2 regions of the Rheinheimera metallidurans genome follow, and region 2 is predicted to be linked to the other one. Evidence: predicted binding sites of a transcription regulator. Region 2 holds the regulator's gene; the other holds the start of a gene.
What was found. The regulator FliA, encoded in region 2, starts transcription of late flagellar genes. The targets are predictions, from matches to a motif close to GCTAAAGTTNNNNNNNNNNCNGCCGATA.
Positions count from the first base shown of each region.

Region 1: the regulator FliA is predicted to act here: its motif matches at 8,492-8,519, upstream of MN199_RS01080 (flagellin N-terminal helical domain-containing protein).

Region 1 covers NZ_JALAHQ010000001.1:210,095-222,362, forward strand. The annotation lists gene MN199_RS01035 (hypothetical protein) at 1-326, opposite strand, end outside; gene MN199_RS01040 (hypothetical protein) at 979-1,353, shown strand; gene MN199_RS01045 (hypothetical protein) at 1,509-1,961, shown strand; gene MN199_RS01050 (BlaI/MecI/CopY family transcriptional regulator) at 2,712-3,089, shown strand; gene MN199_RS01055 (M56 family metallopeptidase) at 3,095-4,771, shown strand; gene MN199_RS01060 (DUF4113 domain-containing protein) at 4,946-5,242, opposite strand; gene MN199_RS01065 (AHH domain-containing protein) at 5,359-6,063, shown strand; gene MN199_RS01070 (hypothetical protein) at 6,065-6,643, shown strand; gene MN199_RS01075 (hypothetical protein) at 6,788-6,988, opposite strand; gene MN199_RS01080 (flagellin N-terminal helical domain-containing protein) at 7,195-8,403, opposite strand; gene MN199_RS01085 (helix-turn-helix domain-containing protein) at 8,656-8,886, shown strand; gene MN199_RS01090 (AAA family ATPase) at 9,386-10,951, shown strand; gene MN199_RS01095 (hypothetical protein) at 10,954-12,045, shown strand; gene MN199_RS14760 (DUF4113 domain-containing protein) at 12,126-12,224, opposite strand.
Region 2 covers NZ_JALAHQ010000002.1:653,487-665,754, forward strand. The annotation lists gene MN199_RS08425 (flagellar motor protein MotB) at 1-811, opposite strand, end outside; gene MN199_RS08430 (flagellar motor protein) at 817-1,560, opposite strand; gene MN199_RS08435 (protein-glutamate methylesterase/protein-glutamine glutaminase) at 1,553-2,698, opposite strand; gene MN199_RS08440 (chemotaxis protein CheA) at 2,711-4,864, opposite strand; gene MN199_RS08445 (protein phosphatase CheZ) at 4,880-5,632, opposite strand; gene cheY (chemotaxis response regulator CheY) at 5,658-6,029, opposite strand; gene MN199_RS08455 (RNA polymerase sigma factor FliA) at 6,082-6,801, opposite strand; gene MN199_RS08460 (MinD/ParA family protein) at 6,798-7,676, opposite strand; gene flhF (flagellar biosynthesis protein FlhF) at 7,669-9,042, opposite strand; gene flhA (flagellar biosynthesis protein FlhA) at 9,053-11,155, opposite strand; gene flhB (flagellar biosynthesis protein FlhB) at 11,241-12,268, opposite strand, start outside.

The DNA.
Region 1 (12,268 bases), on a different contig from region 2:
TCGATTTTACCAATACGATATGCAACCCGGGCGGCGACCAATTGTCGATTGAGAGTGCCATACTGCTCATAGAAGTTTTCTTCAATAAACTCCTTCATTGAGTTTTTGCCAAACGCTTTCCAGCCTTTGCGAAGGTCAATAGCTAGTAGTAGGAACTTCTGGTTTTTAGCTGCATCATCAAGGCCGTTAACCATTAGATGTTTGTGATCCGATTTGAATTTGAAATCACGCTTTTTTATTGCCATCAGTGCGATTGTGACTGCACTCTTTTTTAATACTTTTTTGCTAACAGCATTTTTGCTGATCGTAGATTTTTTCTTAGCCATAAAGTTTTCTCTCTTACTAAATTAGTAACACATATGAGTAGCTCAATTTCATGAACCGATAATTGATTTACAGTTTTGAATTCACAGAGCAGTGAGTAAATTTTCTGCGAGTTCAGCAGAACTGGATTGATGCAAAAATTTGCTATGTCGCAGTTCGATTACTGATTTACAGATTTAAGAAAGTAAGAAAGGTGACTAAAAAATTATGGTGTGTTTATCCACTTAGTATGTCTACATAGATCCTATCTAGAGCTCTCTATTGATCTCATATAGTTAGATCTGTAGCTGTGTATTAATAGATCTATCTACCAATTACTTATAGCTTACTAGTGGATCATACTTAACTAGATATAAACTACATACATACACTAGAATGTACTAATTAGTGTGCATAAGGCTTTGATTAAAATGTGTAATACTTTCGTAAGCTTTCGTCGTTACGACAAGAGTTTGCGCCATTTTGTTTACTGGTTTCATAACGTCGTTATGACGTTAAATTGCAACCTAATATTAGGATCTTTATTGTAGTCGTAACGGCGGTGGTAACCTTAAAAAATTGATGCGACAATCGTCGTTACGGCGATTATGGTTTGTTATATTATAAGTCGTTGTAAATTATTTTTAATTGAGAGCTCTCGACTGGATTATGAATATGGGTATTAAGTTAAGTTATAAAATGTGCCGCGAGAACCTACCAAACTTGCAAAGCATTATAAACAGAACCAGAAATAAAAAACTTAAGCTGAAGATAGATAAATTGCAGGAGACCAGATACAGCCATGTAAAAGAAGAGAGAGTTGCCTACGTAGAAACGATAAAAGAAATTCTTAAGGATATGGACTCCGAGGATCGTGATAATTTCTATAGGGTTTTTAGGGACAGAAAATATATGGAAGGCAAGACTCAAATCAGGGTGGCTACCTCGACCAGAATACAACTTAAATCTTTAATGGAAAGACAAAGTTGGTCTGACTACGATGCTGCGGTTACTGAGCTTATGGCGTTTTTTAGCGCTAATGGGGGGTAACGTTTTAAGTGTCTTACACTGCCTAAACTGGCTTAACCAATATTACACAGAGACCGCCAGTCCACTGGACTTATGAAGTGGAAATTTATTGGCGTTGCATAAGCCTAAAACTGCTGCTAAGTTATTAAATTTATTGGCTTGAAGGAGTGTCACCATTGATTCCAAAATTCTGGAAACTTTCTCAAGGAACTGATTTCTTCGATCATCAAGATCTGGCCGCATCAATTGAATGTAAATTGGTCCATGTTCACGCCGACACCGCAGCAAAAGGTAAATCATTTGAAGCCCAAGGAGTCCGATTTATTGAAGCGGAGATAGGTGATTATTTTTATCTGACTCATGGAAATCAAGGAGTGTATTTGCTCGGTCAGTTTTCTGGGCCCGCTAATATTTTTTCATTGAAAGGTGATGGATGGGTAGATAGGCCATTCCGATTAATTCGATATGCAAAGCCCAATACCGGATACGATGGCCCTCATAAGTGGTGGGCGCCTAATGATCGTTCTACTTTCACATCGGTTCCTGAGCATGAGCTTATTGATTTTGAAACTCATATTCTGTCACCCTATTTTGGTATCTTTTTTGAACAATTCGGAATTACATTGTAGCTTATTGGCATGTTGACAACCTACACCGTTTCGCCGAATCCTTTAGCAGGAATAACACATCTGCTATGTCGGTATGTCTGGTAACCAGCAGCGCCCTTTAAATTTAGCTTGTCATACTGGGTACTGAAAGAGGTGTACTTGGATGGCTTAAAGCCGGTAGTGGATGATTAAAGTAACAGCCACCAAACAGCGTTGTCCATTCTACGAACGCCATCTCTCTGCCTGACAATACTGACCTGATTGGTAGCTCGAATAAACCTGCTGAATATCCGGCGCTCAGGGTACAGTTGGATCTACAGCCCTTCACATAGCTCCCTAACTCCAGGATCGTCTATTACGTTCAGTCTGCTGCACATACACCGTTAACCAATTTTATAATTGTTTTGCGTCTTTAATAGCTTTATATTTTACAAAGCAGTATTTAGGTTACTTGTTAAATCTCGACGGTAAGACTGCTAAGTGCCAATTGCTGACATCATCCCTTAAATGCAAAAAATTCTATTTCGTCGCTAAAGCAGACATTGATTTACCGTGATTTACATATTGTGCTTCTCCATAAAGTAAAACTTGCATTGTGCACTTCTCTCCTTGTAGTCACATTTATCAATTCTCCCTCAAGTAATACTTGAGTTGACGTGCCGATGAACCGCTTTACCTCGTCTAGAGTTAGCGCTTAAAAAATTTTCTTGACAGTTATTAACTGCACCTCTACATTTGTAGAAGTTTATTTCTACAAATGTAGAGACTAGAATGAAATTAAGTGATTTTGAATTAGATGTGATGCAAATTTTCTGGCAGCAGGGGATCTGCTCGTCACCGGAAATATTTAAGCAAATCGAACAGGTAAAAAATGTAACTTACTCTACAGTTAAAACTATCATTGATCGCCTCGAAGACAAAGGGGCACTTAAACGCGATCGCATTGAGGATCGAGCCATTTACTATGTTCCAGCAGTGACGCAGTCAGAGATTACACAGACTGTATTACCGGGTTTCCTGCGCCGCTTTTTTAATGGCAAAGCCACCGATTTAATTACCCATTTAATGAAGGATGAGGAACTCAGTCAGGATGATATCGCTTATTTGGAAGTATTCTTGAAAAAACAGAAAGAGAAAAATCAGGATTAATCGTAATGGATTATATATTTACCAACTGTGTGATTAGTGCGATTGCTTTTGCTGTTTACAGATCACTGATTAACGCACCGGCACGACTCAGGTTTTACGTTGTAATCACAGCATTAGTTGCTTGGTTTGTTCCCTGGAATCTGGTCACTATTTTGAACCTGCTTGCCGAGCCTGTTGCGCCTATAACGAGCGAATTATTTAATTTAACTCAATTAATGATTGCGGCAGGTGAATTGCAGAAGATGGAAGAGCAATTTGTTGCGGCTTTGCCGCAAACTGTGACCGGCATGAATTGGTTATCTCAGTTTTCAGTGAGTAGTGTGTTTGGGTTGCTAACGATTGTGGGCACGTTTATTTTTGCTACAAAAGTTTATGCTTATATACACTTATTACACTGCTGCAAAGCAGATTCACAAGCGGCGGAATATTTATGGCAAGAATATCAACTTGACGCAGATTTCGTGTCATTACGTGTTACGGCTTGCTGCGATATGGCCATGGCTACAGGCATCAGTAAGCCGGTTGTCTGGTTGTCTGAAGAGCTACTTGACAGCCCTCAGCTAAAGTCGATTCTTACCCACGAACTTAATCATATTCGTCAGCACGACCCAGCATGGATGTGGTTTGTCTCGCTAGCGCACAGTATCTTTTGGTGGAATCCACTGGTACGTGTACTGGTAACCATGGCACGTCACAGCATTGAGCTCAGTTGCGACGAACGCTGCCGCCATCAGTTAAAAGATGACTATGGCCGTGATTTAGCGCTACTTTTTTTGCATCGTAACATTCAAAAAAATGTTACTCATGCGGTGATGCCAGTCAGTCATTTCCGTAACTTCAATCTTAGTCGGATTAAAAACCTCAGCAAGGAAACAACTATGAAAACAAGGTATCTATTAATAACAAGTCTCGGACTCACACTCAGCACGTTGGCTGCCGCATCAATTAGTGACACGCAGCTATCAGCAAAGCAAACTCAGAGCCAGGCCGCAGAACAGCCCACTAATAAAAGGCTACCAATTTACAACGGCAATTTACTTCATGATAAACAAGTGGATGAATTATTAGCGATCAACGAGAATGCCAAAAGCCATGATCATACTGTGTTAGATAGCGTTTATCAGAATTCAGTGAGTTGGTATGTAAATCGCACGGATACTCAGGATCCTCGTTCTGAGCTCTCTCTAAAGCTAATGAGTTTTACCATGATGAGCTATGTGCTAAACAAATTAGAACGCCCAAAGGAGATATTGGCTCTGTATGATGAAATGTTTGATGGTATTACGCTCAAGCGCGTGATGTTTTTACAGCATCACCGCGCAATTGCTTATATGCAGTTAGGAACTCCGGAAAAAGGAATCGAGTTGCTTGAACAAGTAATCGGCTGGCAACCTCAGCCAAAAGATGGCTCGTTGTTATTACTCGCACAGGCATATTTACAAAATAACGATGGGCCTAATGCGATCCGAGTGGCGGAGCTGCTTGAATCACAGAGTGAAATACCAGTGTATGAAATGCAGGCCCTTAACATTAAACGAGCAGGCTATGAGACTTTGGGTGAGAAACAAAAGGCCAGTGAGATAAGCCAGCTTTTAAACGAAAAATACGGGCAGAAAAGCTGGCAGCCTGAGCTGTTTGAGATGGCATCGCCATTGTTAGCTTACTTGCCTGATGCAGAGTAATTGTCGGTAAAACTAAATGAGTTCTGTCGGGTGTGCAAGCGATAAGCGACCGTAAGGCTTGTTCACCCGGATTTCATATTCTGACGAAAAAATAGAACATATCTAAATTTAACAGGCATCAGAATGTTGGCTATAAGTAACGACTTCAGCTTCTCGCTCATAGCCGTCATTAAGTTATTTCGCTACCGGCAATTCGCTCCATTTAGTGGTGTAGGCAGGTGAGAGTAATTCCCTTTTCATGCTCCATTCCTGCTTAGTGCCTTGGCTAGCAAACCAAATGGTCCTAGCGTGTTTGGTGTTCAGATTGTCGATTAGCTGCATAAGCTTTAAATCTGACTCTCGCTGTACAATTGGTTCATCAAACAAACTTGGCTGATATACGCTGGGATCATAAAAGTCAGCGAGCATAACACCTGCCTTTGCGTACCTGTAGCCGTTAACCCATAGTCCATCTAACCTCTGAATATCCATATTTAGATCCAAAAAGTGAATTATTAGTTAAAAATAGATTTACAAATGATTGATGTCAACCTCATCAATAACTAGAATATTGCCAATTGTTGAAACAGATTAGGGAGCGATCTTAAGTGGGCAAAGTTTATTTATCGGGCGTGGGTAGCTATTACGAGCCTAGGCCAAGCAACCCAACTCCTTTAGAGCTGGCTATCCACCGCTTTGAGCAATTAGCCAATCAGCACTATCAAACTGGGTTGGAAAAAATGGATGGTAAAGCAAAGCTAAAACATGAACGTGATTTGCAGCATTTACAACGAGAAAGAATAAGGATTTCTACTCAAGCAGCACTGCAGCAAGACTTAGATAGCTATCGAGCAGACAATAAACAAAAAAACATATCCGAGTTGGCCAACGAGCCTCATCATCCAACTGTGACTCTATCACGCCACCTAACGGCCGTCGCGGAACCAAAACCCAGCTTGGACCATGATGCACATCATATCGTTATGGGTAAAGGACGCTGGCTTGCTTCACAAATGATGAGAGCCAGATTGAACCTGCACCTTAATGGTATCGGCATAAATGATCCAATAAACGGTGTTTGGTTGCCGCGCGATAAAGCGTCAAAAGGTCATTGGGCTACACCTAACTCACCCGCGCACAAAGAAATACATCGCTACAATTATGAAAGTTGGATAAGCACTCGATTAGGCGGTCCAGCCTTACCTGAAAGTTCAGTGCGTAACAGGTTGCGTGATATAAAGCATGTTTTAACCTTTGGTGGTTATCCGGCAAAGATTGTAGAGAAGAAAGATGCACAGTGGACAGGTGAATAGCATGGTGTATCAGCTAAAGCACATACCAAAGACGTACAAGACACTTCAACTTGACGTAATGACAATTGCTGAAAAGCTCGGTGATTATGACTTGATTACTACGTTGATGAACGCGCCGCTTACTGGTGATTCTCTGGCTGGTAAATGGAAGACGATGGAAACGACACTGCAAAGTTTATCTTCGAGTGGCAGAGAGATACCTGATATTGCTCTGTGGGATAGCCAAGGATTGTACTTGTCTGCAAAAGCCTATGATGCACTGGCGGAAAGCTTAAAGACCGATGGCGAATTTCTCCCTATCGTTGTTAATGATAAGCCAGCCTACTTGTTTAACTGCAGAGTGTTTGGCAAAGAGGACCTTTCGTTAACGGAGCGGAAATATTTAGATGGCGAACCTGATGGGGTAGTGTCATTAGTGTTCGATGAAGCTGACGTAACAAAACATAACCGGCATGTTTTTAGATCAAAATTACAAGGCTGCACCATCCTCTATGCAAGTGAGAATTTTAAGCAGTTAGTTGAACAACACCATCTGAACGGTGTAACGTTTGATGAAGATTTACTGAATTCATTTGTGTGAAAGTATATAGATAATGCCCGAGACGAAAATCTCGGGCATCGTTAATCATCTCAGCAACCTAGTTCATTCCTCAGACCAACAATCTGGCCTTCTTGTCTATCTCTACATAATGCTACTGACGAAATACTTACTATCAGAGTAAGACTAAGAACCACTCAGCATATCTAACAGCGAGCCGTATGCCGCTAACGCTGCTGAGTAGCTACGATACTCGCCGCCTAGTTGATACCATCCATTGCATTGATAACCCGGGATAAGCAGGAACAATTGCTCACCAGATTGGTTAGATGTGATTTTCATTAACGATGACAGTTCATGTCCACAGGTTTGCCAATCGCTTAGCATGGTAATCGCCTGTTCCTTCGTAATAGGAGTGTGCTGCATACTTCTATTAACCCAGTTGGTAAATGATAGGTTAAAAATAGGTTTCATTTTGGGAGGTGTCAAATGGTTGAGCGGCATGAGCTAGCAAGTGCTTGAATAGTTGACTGTTTAAAGTGACATAATTGTAAATTTTATCTAAAGTACAGACAGCACCAATGTTTAATTACTTATTGCAGTAATTGCAGAGCTGCTTGTGGCCTCTGGTTAGCCTGTGCCAGTACGGTGGAGCTGGTTTGTTGCAATATCTGTGTTCTAGTTAGTTCAGCGGTTTCTTTTGCATAGTCGGTATCCCGTATTCGGCTTCGTGCAGCAGATAAGTTCTCCTCGATATTAGCTTGGTTTCTAATTATTGATTGCAGTCTATTTTGTGTAGCACCAAGTTTTGCTCTGGCACTATCAACAGTGCTAATAGCTTCATCAATGATATCGAGGTTAAATCTCGTCATTGACTGCTCATCTTCAGGTGGAAATAGTGTATAGGCTTGGCTGCCAAGCTGTTGCGGAGACAGGCCGGTAAGAGTTGATATTTGATCAAGGTTATTTGTAGCATCTAACTGATTATCGGCAAGCCCCTCAAGTCGAAATTGTATAGAGCCATTGAGTAAATGAAACTGGTTTGTAAGTGGATTAACAAGTGCTTGGAAAGACAAATTTGTTTTTAAAATCTCTGTGGCGAATAAAACATTATTTTGCTGAGGATTACTGCCCATATTAAATGGTGGAATAGTAACAAATTCTCCCCCGTTTACACTTACTTGCAAGCCAGTGACAACACCTAAGACCGGCGGATCTGGTAATACAATAGGGTCGCCAATACCTATTAATGTTCCAGCTTGTACTTTCTCCTTGGCACCATCAGTACCATCAACAACAATTTCAGAAAGTCTTAATCCATCAGCAGTAAATCCAAGCTCACTGTCTAGATTGATATTAACGGTTTGCCCTGCATTCGCACCAATTAGAAAATCGCGGTTTAACGTACCGTCTAATAGCGGAATACCTGCGAAGCTAGTCGTACTAGCGACCCGTGTAATTTCCTTATTGAGTTGGTATATCTCATTTTGTATTGCTGTTTTATCTTCTTTGCTGTTAATGCCGCTGCGAGATTGAATAACAAGAGTACGCATACGCTGCGTCATATTAGAAATTTCATCTAAAGAGCCCTCGGCTACCTGAGCCAGTGAAATACCGTCATTAGCATTTCGTATACCCTGAGCTAAACCATTAATTTGACTTGTTAACCGATTAGAGATTTGCAGCCCTGCAGCATCATCGGCGGCGGAGTTAATACGAAATCCCGAAGCTAAGCGCTGAAAGCTTATATTTAAAGCTGGCTCAGTTAGTGCCAGACTTCGCTGAGCGCTCAACGATGACATGTTTGTATTCACATAAATAGACATTGAGAACCCTTGCAAATTACAATTGAAGAAACAATTGAGGACTATAATCCCTGTTAGTTATTGTTATCGTGCCGGAAATAGAAAACTTTAATACATACCTAATGTGCCAAATGTAAGCTTATGATTTAAATTAATTTAAATAATTATATTTATAATTGAGGATTATGATCCGTGGCAGATTAATCCTCTAATTACCATAGTGGCAGCCCTAAAGAATAAGGGCGCACAATGACTGATTTGGCTTTGCAAATAGGTGAGAATATACGCAAGCGAAGGCTTGAAATTGGTCTTAGCCAAGATAATCTTGCGCTTACCGCTGAAATCGATCGTAGCTACATAGGTCGCATTGAGCGCGGTTCAGTTAACATTACGATCGAGATGCTTTACAAAATTTCAATTCCGCTTCAGTGCGACCCAAAAACGTTGTTACCAGAAGCTGATAAGCGTTTAGTGCAGTAAAAGTTAGGAAGGCTAATGAAGTAGCCGCTGAATCTAGTTCAGCGATTTAATATGTACTACAGTTTTATTGTGCTGTTTATACCCTCAAAAAACTCACCGAAATTACGTTGTGATTCAAATTAACTTGTCTCGTTAAGCATTAGCGATCATGAAGCTTTCAGAGCTCAATTATGTTGCATAAGTGTAATATTTAGCTAAAGTAGTGACAGCCTGCGATAAGTTCACTAACTTAGTAACAGATAGTGCTGTTTGTCACTAACCTATTGAAAATAACGCGCTTTAATATGTATTAAAGTGCAGATAATCATATATAACTATGTGTTATTAGCGGACCTATGCCAAGTCTAGGAAACTGTTGGCTATTCAGTTTAGACAAGGAAGTTAAAATAGGTGTATTCAAATGATTTAGGTTTTATACACAGTCAACGGTACTGTATGTGGCACAAAAGAGTATTTAAATGCTGAAGAGTTTCTAGTGTTTTAGGGGAGTAATTCCGGTATGAAATTCAAAATAATAAAAAAGGATGTAAAGTTTCCGACTTCAGGATTAAATGAGCTATATCTGACCGTCGATTTCTGGAATGATTTCTCGTTCGTTACGCAATTTTATCTTTCGTTTTATGATTCTAGTGGTACATACCACGATATTGGGAATATTAAAATTGGTTTTGTTGGGCAAACGACGGAGGTTTCAACATACGAAAAATTAACTCCTGAGTTTGTTGACTTGCCTAGTAATTTTTTCTCGTTAGGTGAGGGGCCTGATTTTTATAAAAAAATCGTTAAACTAGGAGATGTTGGTAAAAGAATTCTCAAGTCATTAAACGACATTGTGCATAATATTGAAGTCATAGACCTTATAAAGGAAGAGAAAGTTTTTAGCGATTCATTCCTTCGTAACACTAGCCTTTCTGTGATAAAGGGACAATATGCGAGAATACTATCAGGTGGAACTACATTAACCGATTATGATTTCAAGTTTATGCGAAACAGGAGTGAGAATTTTGGTGGGCTATCACTAAGTTTTAATGTTCGCGTAGGTGCTAGGCCGACTACGAATATACATGCAATCATAGGTAGAAATGGTGTTGGAAAGACAACTATTTTGAATGGCATGATTGAAGCAATAACAAATCTCGGTGCAACGGACGCAAGATTTAAGCAAACTCTAGGTTTTCGAGATGTTGACATTGATGAATCGTATTTTAGTAGCTTGGTTTCAGTGTCTTTTAGTGCTTTTGACCCTTTTGTTCCGCCACCTGAGCAGAGTGATCCAGCAAAAGGTACATGTTATTTTTATATTGGGCTTAAGGACCCAAAAAACTCAGGTTTGCACCGCAATATTTCAGATCTGCATGATGATTGCGTAGTTGCATTAACAAGATGCTTTCATAACCCTTTAAAGGCGAAGCGTTGGCATTCTGCCATAAATAAATTGGGTTCAGACGATAACTTTGCTTCGATGGCATTAAGTTATCTTGAAGTGGCGTTTCATGAGCTTAAAAAAAGCTCAAAAAAGCAATCAGATAGTGACGAATTTAAAAGGGAATTTAAATCTCTAATCTCAACGTATTTGAACCGAATGAGTTCCGGCCATGCGATTGTATTACTGACAATTACAAGGTTAGTTTCTGTAGTTGAAGAGAAAACACTTGTTCTGCTTGATGAGCCAGAAAGCCATTTACATCCCCCATTACTTTCAGCATTTATAAGAGCACTTTCTGAATTGCTTCTAGACCAAAATGGTGTGTCTATAATAGCTACACATTCCCCTGTTGTGTTGCAAGAGGTTCCGAAATCATGCGTATGGAAGATATACCGAAAAGGCGAAAATGTAACGGCGAGCAGGCCAAATATTGAGACATTCGCTGAGAATGTTGGAGTATTAACTAGTGAGGTTTTCAATTTAGAAGTTGAGCGCTCAGGTTTTCACGACATTCTCGAAAATTCAGTTCGATCAGGAAAAACCTATGAAGAAATTCTAGCGGAGTACGATAAACAAATTGGTTTTGAGGGAAGAGCGATTTTAAAGGTCCTTATCGCTAAGCGTGAAAGAGAGTCTTAGTCATGATGCTTCTTAATGAGCCTCTTTATACTTTTGAACAAACTATCGATGAGTGTATTCTCGGCGTCACAGGGAATGACTCTCTACGTGAAAAGTTGATCGCGAGCAAAGGTGATTTTTCTAATGCGGGCATGCAATACAGATACGCAGCAAGTACAGCTGAACTTTATGCTTTACAACCTGTAAGTGTAGGTGGAGATCCTGAAGTAATTAATGCTCTTAAAAAAAGTGAGTTGGTCAAGCTTTATGAGCAATATTTTAGGGCTTCTGAAAAGCCGGCTAGAAAAGTATATGATGCCATTTTAAATTCTGCACAAGATAAGTGTCCGTTTTGCGGGGGAATAGGTACTCCACGCAACTTAGATCACTTCTTGCCCAAGTCTCATTATCCACAATTCTCTGTTTTGCCCAGCAATCTGGTACCTTCATGCCGAGATTGTAATATGGATGGAAAAGGGGAAAACTTCGCTATCAGTGCTGAAAAGCAAATAATTCAACCTTATTTAGATAAGCAAAGATTTTTTATAGACCAATGGATCTTTGCTTTTTATGTTTCAGTTGATGATGGTGAGCCGGGAGTGTTTCAATATTATGTTTCACCTCCTGAGAGTTGGCCTGAGGTCGATAAACATAGAGCTCGGAGACATTTTGAAGTATTTGATTTGGCTAAGCGTTTTGCAACGAAAGCCGCTGAGCAATTGGGTATTGTGCTTGGGCAGATCAGATCTATGGAACAGGCGGGGCTCGACATCAGCGTTATTAAAAGTGTGCTTCTGCAGCCAGCAATTGAAACAGCTCAGTTCTCGAATCATTGGCAAAAGGTCATGTATCAAGCTTTGTGTAATCATTATACCGAAAAAAAGTACAGGCTAAAAAAATGCCCAGTTTGCGAGGGGGAATGTTCATTCTTTAACTACTTTTGTCCACTGTGTCGTGGAGATGGAGTCGTTGAAGCGCAACTTGAAATAGATATCTCTGATTACGAATACTTGAAATGTCCTGAATGTGATGGTTGGGAAAGGTGTCGTTTGTGTTCCGGTAACGGCAGGATAAGCAGAGATAAAGCTCTTGAAATGACTAGGAATAGGCCATAACAATCAGCTGCACAGCGACAGGTTGCGGCTAAAACTGGCGCCTGAGCCAGTCGTTAATGTTTGTTCTTCGCTCAAAACACCTATTTAGCTTGAGGTAAATCAACCCAGCTGGTCGTGTATTGCTGTGACAACATGCCGCGCTTCATTGACCAGTCTTGCTTTATACCAATGAAGCTCAATTCAGGCAGCAGCTGTGGAGATGGAAATCAGTAGGACGAACTCT
Region 2 (12,268 bases):
TAGCTTGGTTAGCGAAATAACCAAAACGCGATATGGCAATCACCACTTTACGATTAGCCGCTCTACCTTGAATACTGTCGTTTGCGTTAAACGGATAATACTGACCATAACCTTCTATTGCTAAACGCTGAGGAGTGGTGCCTTGCCGCTCCAGTAACCTAAGTACAGAGGTAGCACGGCTTACAGAGAGCTCCCAATTTGAGGAGAATAATTCATTATTAATGGGCTGATCATCGGTATAGCCGCGAACACGAATAAAATTAGTAATTGGGTTAATAACCTTGGTAATTTCCGCCAATAATGTTTGCGCCGATTGCGTAGCAGTAGCACTGCCGCTAGCAAATAATAAACCACTGCTTAATTCGATAGTTAGCCAATTTTCGTCCTGCTGCAGCTTAACTAAACCTTGTTCTAGTAGATTTGCCAGCGCCTTAGTTAATTGTTGCTCTACAGACTGCAATGGGCTGCCAAGCTTATGTTGGGTAACATCCGACAATTGCGTTGCGTCGGCCAATAGCGTTGGCCCTTTTGCTGGTTCTAAAGACGTGCCGTACAGATCGAGCTCACTTTGTGGTACTGGTGTTGTTAGTACGGATAGCCCTTGTTTGCCAGTACCAGAATGCTCAGGCGTTTCAAATATTTTCGTTAAACTATCCGCTAACACACTGTACTTTTCTTCTTTAACAATGGACATGGCGTATAACACTACAAATAGCGCAAACATTAAGGTCATATAATCGGCATAAGAAACCAACCAGCGATCTAGCTGTTCTGGCTCTACATGCGAATGTTTTTGCTTATGGCGGTACATGTGTTTTACCCCGGATGATAAGCCGAAAGCTTACGCTCTATATTGCGTGGGTTTTCGCCATAGGCAATAGACACCAACCCTTCAACAATAAGCTCGTGATACAACGTACGCTGATGCACTAAATTCTTTAATTTGTTACCAACAGGTATAAATACTAAGTTAGCAAAACCCACACCATAAATGGTGGCAACAAAAGCGGTGCCAATACCTAACCCTAATAGTTCAGGGTCTGAAATGTTCGACATAGCTTGAATTAAACCCAATACCGCGCCAACGATACCAATAGTGGGGCTATAACCACCCATAGCATCAAAAATACGTGCTCCGCGTAATAACCGTTCGCGCTCAAGCGTTAACTCCGCATCCAGTGTATCTTGCAACGCTTTTGGCTCTACCCCGTCGACTAACAAATTTAAACCACGATGTAAAAATGGATCCCGCTCGGCCAAGGCATCGTTTTCTAAGGCTAAAAAACCATTACCTCGCGCGGCACCGCCCCAATGCACAATGCGTTCAGCAGTATGTTGCAGTGGTAAATGATCGGCGCGTATTACCCATGGCAGCATTTTTAGGCCAAGTTTAAATTGTGCTGAAGGTGTTTGCAGCATTACCGCACCCACGGTGCCGCCGACAACGATTAAAAACGCAGGAAAGTGCAACAACGTGGCAAGGCTACCGCCCTCAATAACAAAGCCACCGGCGACAGCCAATATAGCCAGTAAAAAACCACTAATTGCCAGCTTATCCATGCGTTACTTCCGTTATCAAACGTCCGGCGACGTCATTAAGACTTACCTCAACATCCATTAACCCTGCAGCGGCAATAGCTTGAGGCATGCCATATACAACACAGCTGGCTTCATCTTGGGCCCAAACTTTTGCCCCCACTTGTTTTAGTAATCTAGCACCTTCGCGTCCGTCTGCGCCCATACCCGTTAATACAATGGCTAGGACTTGATCGCTAAATACTTTTGCAGCGGTAGCAAAGGTAATATCAACACTGGGTTTAAAGGTAATGCGTGGTGAGTCGTCTTCTTTAATGCGCAGTCTTGCCTCACGCTCGCTGCCTTCAATTAGCATTTGTTTACCACCGGGCGCTAAGTAAGCCACGCCAGGTCGAAGTACATCATTATCTTTTGCTTCACACACTTCAATTTTAGCTAACGTATTTAAACGTTGGGCAAAAGCACCGGTAAATGCAGCAGGCATATGCTGAATAAGGACAATCGGCAAAGGGAAGTTTTCTGGCAATGCTGTAATAATACGCTGTAACGCAACAGGGCCACCGGTTGAGGTACCAATAGCCACTAATTTGTACTGTTTACCACTGGCCTGAAATCGTGTCGAGCTGGTGCTGGTTACTCGCTCACTCAATTTAGGTCGCTCAAAGCTAGTACGGGTTAACGCTGGACGTTCGGCTAAACGCGCAGCGCTGCTGCTGTCAGGCCTTGGTGCAACAGTGCTGCTAAACGTTGCCCTACCAAGCTGACGCTTACGAGCTACCGCTTTTACTCTATCACGCAGTAATTGCCCCGCCTCATCTTTATCACGGGCAATATCTTCAAATTTTTTCGGCAGAAAATCTACTGCCCCAGCTTCTAACGCATCAAGGGTCGCCTTTGCGCCTTCATGGGTTAGTGAAGAAAACATTAAAATAGGAATACGTTGTTGCTGCATAATTTCACGGACTGCTGAAATGCCATCTAAAACCGGCATTTCAATGTCCATGGTAATTACATCAGGTTTAAGCGCTAAGGCTTTTTCAACCCCTTCACGGCCGTTATTGGCGGTGTCTACAACTTCTATATCGCCATCTTTAGTCAGAATTTCTGTTAGGCGGCGGCGAAAAAAGCTTGAATCATCAACCACTAACACCTTAATCGACATAGCGTTCTCTCTTTAGGCGTTGGCTTTATTGAAGCGGTCAAATTTAATTTTTGACTTCTTCGCGTAGTGTTTTAACAAGTTGGGTACGTCAAGAATTAGTGCTATACCACCATCTGAAGTAATGGTTGCGCCGGCCATACCTGGCGTGCCTTGCAGCAGTGCGTCAAGCGGCTTTATGACCACTTCTTCTTGACCAATTAGCGAGTCAACAACAAAACCGACTTGCTGGGTGCCAATTTGCACAATTACTACGTGGCCTTGCTCACGTCGACGTTTTTTATCTGAACCTTTAACTAGCCAATGCTCAAGGAAAAACAGTGGGATAGCTTTATTGCGCACGACAACGGTAAGTTGGCCATCTACCACGTTAGTTTTGTTTAAATCGAGATGGAAAATTTCACTTACACCAGCCAGTGGTAAAGCAAAAGTTTGTTTTCCTACCACGACCATTAAGGTTGGCAGTATAGCTAAGGTTAGTGGAACTTTAATTTCCAGCGAGGTGCCTTCACCCAATTTAGAGTGAATATGCACGGTACCGTTAAGCTGATTAATCTTGGTCTTTACTACGTCCATACCGACGCCACGACCTGAGATATCTGAAATTTGTTCTTTAGTTGAAAACCCTGGCGCAAAAATTAGATTAAATGCTTCGGTATCAGACATGCGTGCAGCAGCATCAACGTCAAGAATACCGCGTTTAATAGCGATACCTTTCAGCTTTTCTGGATCCATACCTGCACCATCATCTTGTATGGTTAACAAAATATGGTCGCCGGCCTGCTCTGCGGCGAGCCGCACTGTTCCTACCCGGGTTTTACCTGATTTTTGCCGAACATCTGGCATTTCGATGCCGTGGTCTACCGAGTTTCGTACAAGGTGCACTAGCGGATCGGCTAGCGCCTCAACCAAGTTTTTATCTAAATCGGTTTCTTCACCTTCGAGTACTAACTCTATATCTTTTTGTAAAGCGCGGGCCAAATCTCGTACCACTCGAGGGAAGCGGCCAAATACTTTTTTAATCGGTTGCATACGCGTTTTCATTACCGCGCCTTGAATATCAGCGGTAACAACATCTAAGTTCGAAATGGCTTTGCTCATTTCTTCACTTTGTACGGTAGTCGACAAACTTACCAAGCGATTACGCACTAATACCAGCTCGCCAACCATATTCATAATTTGGTCAAGCCGCTTGGTATCTACCCGCACAGTAGTTTCTGCTTGGGCTGCTTGCTGCGCCGCTGCCGCTTTGTCAGCGACAGGCGCAACCGGTGCTTTACTTTCTACCGGTTCGATTACCGCAGGTGCTCTGCTCGGTGCAGCAGGCTTAGTTTCCGCGGGTGTTGCCGCCGTAGCCTTAACTACGGGTGCATTGCCTTTACCGTGCAATTGATCGAGCAGCGCTTCGAACTCGGCATCATCAATTTCATCGTTAGTTTTGCTATTATTTGTTACCGGAGCTTTAGGTGGTATAACCGTTTTTTTCTGCTCAGCAGATTCCGGTATAAACGCCCCTTTGCCATGCAATTGATCTAGCATGGCTTCAAATTCATCATCGGTAATATCATCATTGCCGGCCGATGCAGCGGGTGTTACTGGTGTAGAAATGACAGGAGCTGCAGCTTTTTTACCATGCAGTTCATCCATCATTTTTTCAAATTCTTCTTCAGTAATTTCATCGATATTGCTGCTAGATGCTGGCGGTGCTGATACCGGTGCAGCAACTTTAGCGGCTACAGGCTCAGCCGCTGCTGCCACAACGGGAGGCGCTCCAGCAGCTTCCGGATTACTGTAATAATGTAATGCATCTAACACCGCTGCCGAAGCAGGTGTTAATGGCTGACGGTTTTGTACTTCAACAAACATCGCATTAATGCTATCGAGCGACTGTAAAATAACGTCCATCAGCTCAGCGGTAACACGGCGCTTACCGGTACGAAGAATATCAAACACGTTTTCGGCGCCATGGCAGGCATCAACTAACTCGGTTAGTGATAAAAAGCCAGCGCCACCTTTTACAGTATGGAAGCCGCGAAAAATAGCGTTAAGTAAATTAGCATCGTCTGGATTATTTTCCAGTTCGACCAGCTGCTCTTGCAGTAATTCGAGGATTTCACCGGCTTCAACCAGGAAGTCCTGCAGTATATCCTCATCCATATCAAAGCTCATGCAAAAACACCTCTGTTAGAAACCTAAGCTGGATAACAAATCATCAACGTCATCCTGACCGCTGACGACATCATCACGCTCTGCTGCATCAATGATAGGCCCTTCGGCTTCATGCGCTTTGGGTTTACTTTTCACTGGTTTAGCGTCTGGTAATGCCGTAAGACTAGACTGACCAAATGCGGTTAATAGGCCGATTAAGCTTTCTTCAACTTCCCGTACTAACTCGATAACACGGCGCAAAATTTGTCCGGTGAGATCTTGGTAGTCTTGTGCCATTAACACGTCAGTAAGTAGCGAGTTAAGGGTACTAGAATTGCCACTCGCTTGGGTAAAAAAACTATCTAATGTATGACATAGCCCTTTAAACTCACCTAACTGCATTTGTCGTTGCATTAATTTTTGCCACTGCGGTTCAATTTTACCTAACTGCTGGCTTAATTCATCAGCAATAGGTAAACACGACTCAACAGCGTCCATAGTGCGATTAGCCGCTTGTTCCGTCATATCGATAACGTGAATTAGCCGCTTTTTCGCATCGGGGATATCTTCTTCGAGTAAATTACTTAACGATGGGTCAATTTGGAAATTTTTTAACGAATCGTGTAACTGACGGGTTAGCTTTCCTACTTCGGCAAATAGCTCTGAAGATCCAGGTACAGCAAGTTGCTGTACCATCTGGTTAGCGGTTTCGTGCTCACCCATTTCAAGCAGTTGCACTAATTCTTTAGCTTGCTCAAGAGAAATTAAAGGCGCCGTAATTGCGGACATGGCTACGCTCCTATGTCAGTTACGATTAGCCAATCCGTTCAAATACTTTAGCCAACTTCTCTTGCAAAGTTGCTGCCGTAAAAGGCTTTACAATATAACCATTCACTCCAGCTTGGGCCGCAGCAATAATTTGTTCTTTCTTTGCTTCTGCCGTTACCATAAGTACTGGAATTTGTTTTAGCTTTGCATCGGCTCGAATGGCACGTAGCAAGTCGATACCTTGCATACCTGGCATATTCCAGTCGGTTACGACAAAATCAAAATCACCATTTTGCAGCATAGGCAACGCTGTGCTGCCATCATCTGCTTCAGACACGTTTGTAAAGCCCAGATCGCGTAACAGATTTTTTATTATCCGTCTCATAGTTGAAAAGTCATCAACTACAAGAATTTTCATGTTTTTATCCAAAATCCCCTCCGGCGAGATATTACTGTTATCTCAGAATAGGTTACAACCAATCCTGCATTCTGGCTTTTAATCTGACCAATGCCTGACTATGGATTTGACTGATCCGAGACTCGCTGACATTCAGCACGGCCCCGATCTCCTTCAAGTTTAGTTCGTCATTATAATACAGCGAAAGCACTAATGCTTCACGCTCGGGTAAACTACTAATTGTTTTTGCTAAATCATGATGAAAACTCTCATGAGCTTGGTTTTCATACAAATGATCGCTATCAGAATCACCCGCTGTTACTAGAACATCTTCAGGTATACCAAGATCTTCTATGCCGATTATTCTACCACTACTAATATCACTTAACATATGATGGTATTCATCCAAAGATATATCAAGTTTTTCAGCAACTTCACTGTCTTTTATATCTCTGCTGTACAGTGCTTCAAGCTCAGCTATTGTTTCTGCTATTAACCGCGCATTACGATGTACTGAGCGTGGTGTCCAATCACCACGGCGCATCTCATCGAGCATAGCACCGCGAATACGAATACCAGCAAAGGTTTCAAAGCTTGCGCCCTTGCTGCCATCAAAATTCTTTGCGGCTTCAATTAAGCCTATCATCCCTGACTGAATAAGATCATCAACCAACACACTGGCTGGCAAACGAGCCAACAGATGATAGGCTATTCGCTTAACTAAAGGCGCATGACGCTCGACCAGTTGCTGCATATGGTCAACACCGCCATAAGCTGCAATTTTTCTGCTCACACTACCCCCCGATCAGCTTTAGGTTGTAATAACTGCTCCAGAAAAAACTCTAAATGGCCAGACGCCACTACTGGCAATGGCCATTTTACAGCTTTTAACGCTAAACCTTTAATCGCCATACTCGCTGGCGTTTTGGGGAACAGTTCGATAAACGCTTTTTGTTTACGTGCTGCTTTACGTACGTTTTCATCATACGGAATGGTTGCAACCAGCTCTAAACTTACATCTAAAAAACGATCCGTAACTCGAGTGAGTTTGGCAAATAACTCTTGGCCTTCTTTTAAGCTGCGCACCATATTAGCGACGATCTTAAATTTCTCTACGCCGTGATCTCGGCTTAGAATCTTCATTAATGCATAAGCATCGGTGATAGATGAAGGCTCATCACAAACTACTACCATCACATCTTGTGAAGCTCGAGAAAAACTCAACACCATGTCAGATATACCTGCAGCGGTATCAACCAACAACACATCAACTGGCGTTTTTAATTCACTAAAGGCGCGAATAAGGCCAGCATGTTCGGCAGGTGCTAGCTCGGTCATACTTTGTGAACCAGAAGTGGCGGGTATAATTTTAATACCAAAAGGGCCGTCTATTATTACTTCGTCAAGTTCAGCCTCTCCGGCCAAAACATGAGATAAATTCTTTTCTACTCTAAGGCCGAGCATAACATCACAATTTGCTAAGCCAAGGTCAGCATCTAGTACTAACACTCTTTTACCAAGCTGAGCCATCGACATGGCAAGGTTAAGGCTGACGTTGGTTTTACCCACACCGCCTTTACCTCCAGTAATTGATATTACTTTTACCATCTGCTTATTCATTTTTCTCAAGCCGCTGGCTTGATCATCAGTATTAACATGACTATGCATAGGTTCCATCCGCGCGGTTCACCTCGTTGTTATACCACTGATGAGCCGTGCCTGTTTGTGCAATTCGTAATTGTTCTGCGTGTTGCACCAGTTTTGGTGCATCAGCAACCGCTATATCTTCCGGTACTCGCTGGCCATTGGTTAAATAACTTACTGGCAGTGCGTTCGCAATAGCGACATTAATAACTTCGCCCAAGCTCAAGCACTCATCAAGTTTGGTGAAAATACAACCAGACAAAGGAATACGTTTGAAATGTGTCACACTTTCTTGCATTACTCTTGCTTGTGCTGTGGCAGACAATACCAGATAACTTTTTATTTTAACACGACTATTGTGCATCAGGCTGGCAAGTTTCTCTGCTAAACGTACATCGCGCTGGCTCATGCCCGCGGTATCTATCAATATTAGTTTGCGTTGTTGTAACTGATTGATTAACAGCGACAGTTCATCGCTGTCTTTGGCCATTTTAACTGGACAACCAATAATACGTCCAAAGGTAGCTAATTGCTCATACGCGCCAATGCGATAGCTGTCGGTAGTAATTAACGCAACCTGATCGGCACCATGGCGTTTAGCAAACTCTGCAGCCAGTTTAGCGACAGTTGTAGTTTTGCCTACACCCGTTGGACCAACCAGTGCAACCACGCCACCGCGACGTAGTATATCATCATTAGTGGTACTTAGCTGGCCAGCCAGTAATTCTAGTGCAGCATCCCAAGCATCTGTGCTGTTTAGCTCTTCCGGCATAAAGCACGCTAACTGGTCAGCAACCTGTTCTGATAAGCCTAACTGTTGCAAGTTTTCAATAATTAGCGCGCGGATTGGTTCACGACGTGCTAGATCTTGCCACATTAAGCCAGACACTTGATGTTGTAATAATTGACGCATAGACAACATTTCATTGCGCATGGCGTCCATTTGTAGCTGTACTAATTTTGCTTGCTGATCTTGCTGTTTCGTTATTTCGCTAAGTTGCATTGAGCTAACATTAGCATTTGTGCCAGAATTTTGACGTTCAAACGCTGCAGCGCGCTGCGGCTCTTTTATCGGTGCAACCTTGGGTGTTGCCTGTTGCGAGCTAACCTGCTGTTTGATCATCTGGCGAGCCAATAACGCCTTTAGTGAATCCGCTGGGGTGTCGGCTTCATCATCAGCAACGGTTGCGGTAAATCGGGGTTCCGCCCTTGGTGCAGCTACAGGCGCGCTTTTAATGGCGGCTATCGGTTCATTATCTATAGCCGCAACAATTTCTACGCCTTCAGGCACTTTTTTATTTGACAGAATAATGGCGTCAGGGCCAAGAAACTCTTTCACCTCAGTTAAGGCGGTACGCATATCTTTTGCTACAAAGCGTTTAATTTTCATGAGTTTACTCCTAACTTGCCTGGCCAATTACGCTGACAATACGAATCTGTTTATCGTCGGGTATCTCTTGATAAGACAATACCCTAAGTCCTGGTATGGTGTACTTCACGAATCGTGCCATTACTGAGCGTAAAATTCCTGACGTGAGTAATACTGCACTATCGCCGCTTAATTCTTGGCTTTGGTGAGCCTCTTGTAACGACTGTTGAATGCGGTCGGCCAGCCCAGGTTCTATACCTGCGCCATCATTCCCTGCAGCTTGCATTGATTGGTGCAGCATTTGTTCAAGTTCTGGCGCAAAGGTAATAACCGGTATTTCTACTTTGCTACCACCCACCTCTTGTACGATTAAGCGACGCAGCGCAATACGACAGGCTGCGGTGAGTACATCCACGTCTTGGCTTTTTGCACCGTATTCAACAAGGGTTTGTACTATGGTGCGCATATCGCGAATTGGCACCCCTTCATTTAGCAGATTCTGTAATACTTTAACCACAGTAGTTAGCGCCAAAGTGTCTGGCACTAAGCCTTCAACGAGTTTAGGTGAATGCTTAGCTAGCATATCAAGCAGGTTTTGTACTTCTTCATGTCCCAACAAGCTGGCAGCATTATTGGTTAAAATTTGGCTTAAATGAGTTGCCACGACCGTTGCGGCATCAACCACGGTATAGCCTAAGGTTTGCGCATGCTCGCGCTGGTCTTTGCTGATCCATACTGCATCTAGCCCAAACGCAGGGTCCTTAGTTGGTACCCCTTTTACTGTACCAAACACTTGGCCAGGGTTTATTGCCAGCTCATTATCATGGCGTAACTCACTTTCACCACTGGTTACACCCATTAACGTCATGCGGTAGCTATTAGGTTCTAAATCTAGGTTGTCGCGAATATGTACGGCTGGAATAAGAAAGCCCAGCTCTTGCGATAATTTTTTCCTTACGCCTTTAATCCGGTTTAGTAATTCACCGCCTTGGGTTTTATCAACCAAAGGTATTAAACGGTAACCTACTTCAAGGCCAATAGTATCAACGCCTTGTACATCGTCCCAGCCAATTTCTTTTACCACATTGCTTTCAATTGGTGCCAAATCGGTACTATTACGGTTAAGTAGTTCGGCTTTAGCTTCGCCTTTGCTCTTATGCATCAAGTAGGCAGCACCACCAACTAGCGCGGCTAATGACAAAAACGAAAAATGCGGCATACCGGGCACTATGCCCATCATCACTAGTACGCCAGAAGACACCGCAAGCACTTGCACGTTACCCAGCTGAGCCGTCATCTGCTGGCCCATGTCACCTGACTTATTCTGCCGTGTTACGATAATGGCAGTACCAATAGATAACAGCAGCGATGGAATTTGTGCTACTAAGCCATCACCAATGGTAAGTAAAGTGTATATTTCGATGGCGTTGCTAAATGACAAACCATGCTGGATCATGCCGATAAATAAGCCGCCAACTAAGTTGATAACCAAAATAACAATACCGGCTATCGCATCGCCTTTTACAAACTTACTGGCACCGTCCATTGAACCGTAGAAGTCAGCTTCGCTAGTAACTTCTTCACGGCGCACGCGCGCTTCTTCTTGGGTGATTAAACCTGAGTTTAAATCAGCATCAATCGCCATTTGCTTACCCGGCATAGCGTCAAGGGTAAAACGCGCCGACACTTCAGCAATACGGCCAGCACCTTTGGTAACCACGACAAAGTTAATGATGATTAAAATTAAGAACACCACTATACCAACGGCGTAGTTACCACCAATAACCACCGAGCCAAAGGCTTCAATAACCTTACCGGCCGCATCACCACCGTTGTGGCCCTCTAATAACACCACGCGAGTACTGGCCACGTTAAGGGCTAAGCGCATAATGGTTGCTACCAGCAAAATGGCCGGAAACGCACCAAAATCGAGCGGGCGCATGGTGTAAATGGTAACGAGTAGTACAATTAACGCTAAGGCAATATTGAATGAAAACAAGATATCGAGCAGCATTGGCGGCAGTGGCAGCACCACCATGGCTAGCGCGGCAAGAATAAATATCGGCGTGCCAAGACCTTTAGCAAAGGCCAGCTTTGAGCGATCGAAATTGGTTAAAAAACTGGGTAACTGCATGACAACCCTGACAGTTAATTGGCACTATACAGGGTCAAAGCAAGAAGTGTTCCAAGAAAACCACCGGCGAATTGGCAAACTCAGATTAGTGCCGATAACCCTCAGGGATCGGTAAGTTTTTCGCTAATGATTTCGGCCGACTACTCTTACCTTTTTTGTACATTTTAAGCTGATACACATAAGCCAGTACCTGAGCTACGGCGGCGAATAGCTGCTCTGGTATTGGATGATCTAGCTTAGTGGTATGGAAAATAGAACGGGCTAAAGCCGGCGATTCAATTACCGGCACCTTGTGTTCGTTGCCAATTTTACGAATATGCATCGCCACTTCATCTACGCCCTTCGCTACCACAACTGGAGCACGGAATTTACCTTGGTCATATTTTAGGGCAATAGCGTAGTGTGTTGGGTTGGTAACAATAACGTCGGCATTGGGCACTTCTTGCATCATACGTTTCATTGACATTTGCATTTGCGTGCGACGAATCCGTGCCTTTATTTGTGGATCGCCCTCGCTACTTTTGTATTCATCTTTAATTTCCTGCAACGACATTTTAAGTTGTTTAATATGGTTCCACTTTTGGTAGGGCGCATCGACCAGCGCTATTATTGACACACTGGAACATAAGCCAAAAAATAACCAAGCCAGAAAATGCAAAGCTGATTCAATATTATTAGGCTCACTCATTAATGACAGCGCCATAATGTCGAAGAAAAACATTTTCAGTAGAAAATAAGCAAAACCAACAACAACCAGCACCTTAAGAAAACTTTTCAGTAGCTCGACTAAGGCTTGTAAGCCAAACATACGTTTCAAACCCTTCATCGGGCTCATTTTACTGGCTTTAAAGCCCGCAGCTTGCCAACTAAAGTTAAAACCACCTAAAAAGGTGTTACCAATAAAGGCGGCAATAACGATGATAAAGAAAATGCCCGCCATAGGAGGAATAAGGTGTTGTGCCACATCTCCCCAAGCGGTAAACATCGAGTTAGTTTCAAAGATATCTTTCGGGTTTAACCGCAGCATGCGCTGGCCAATATCCAGTATTGCCATCGCCAACATTTTGCCAAACACTAAAATAGCTGTAGCACTGCCAATTAAGACAAATGCGG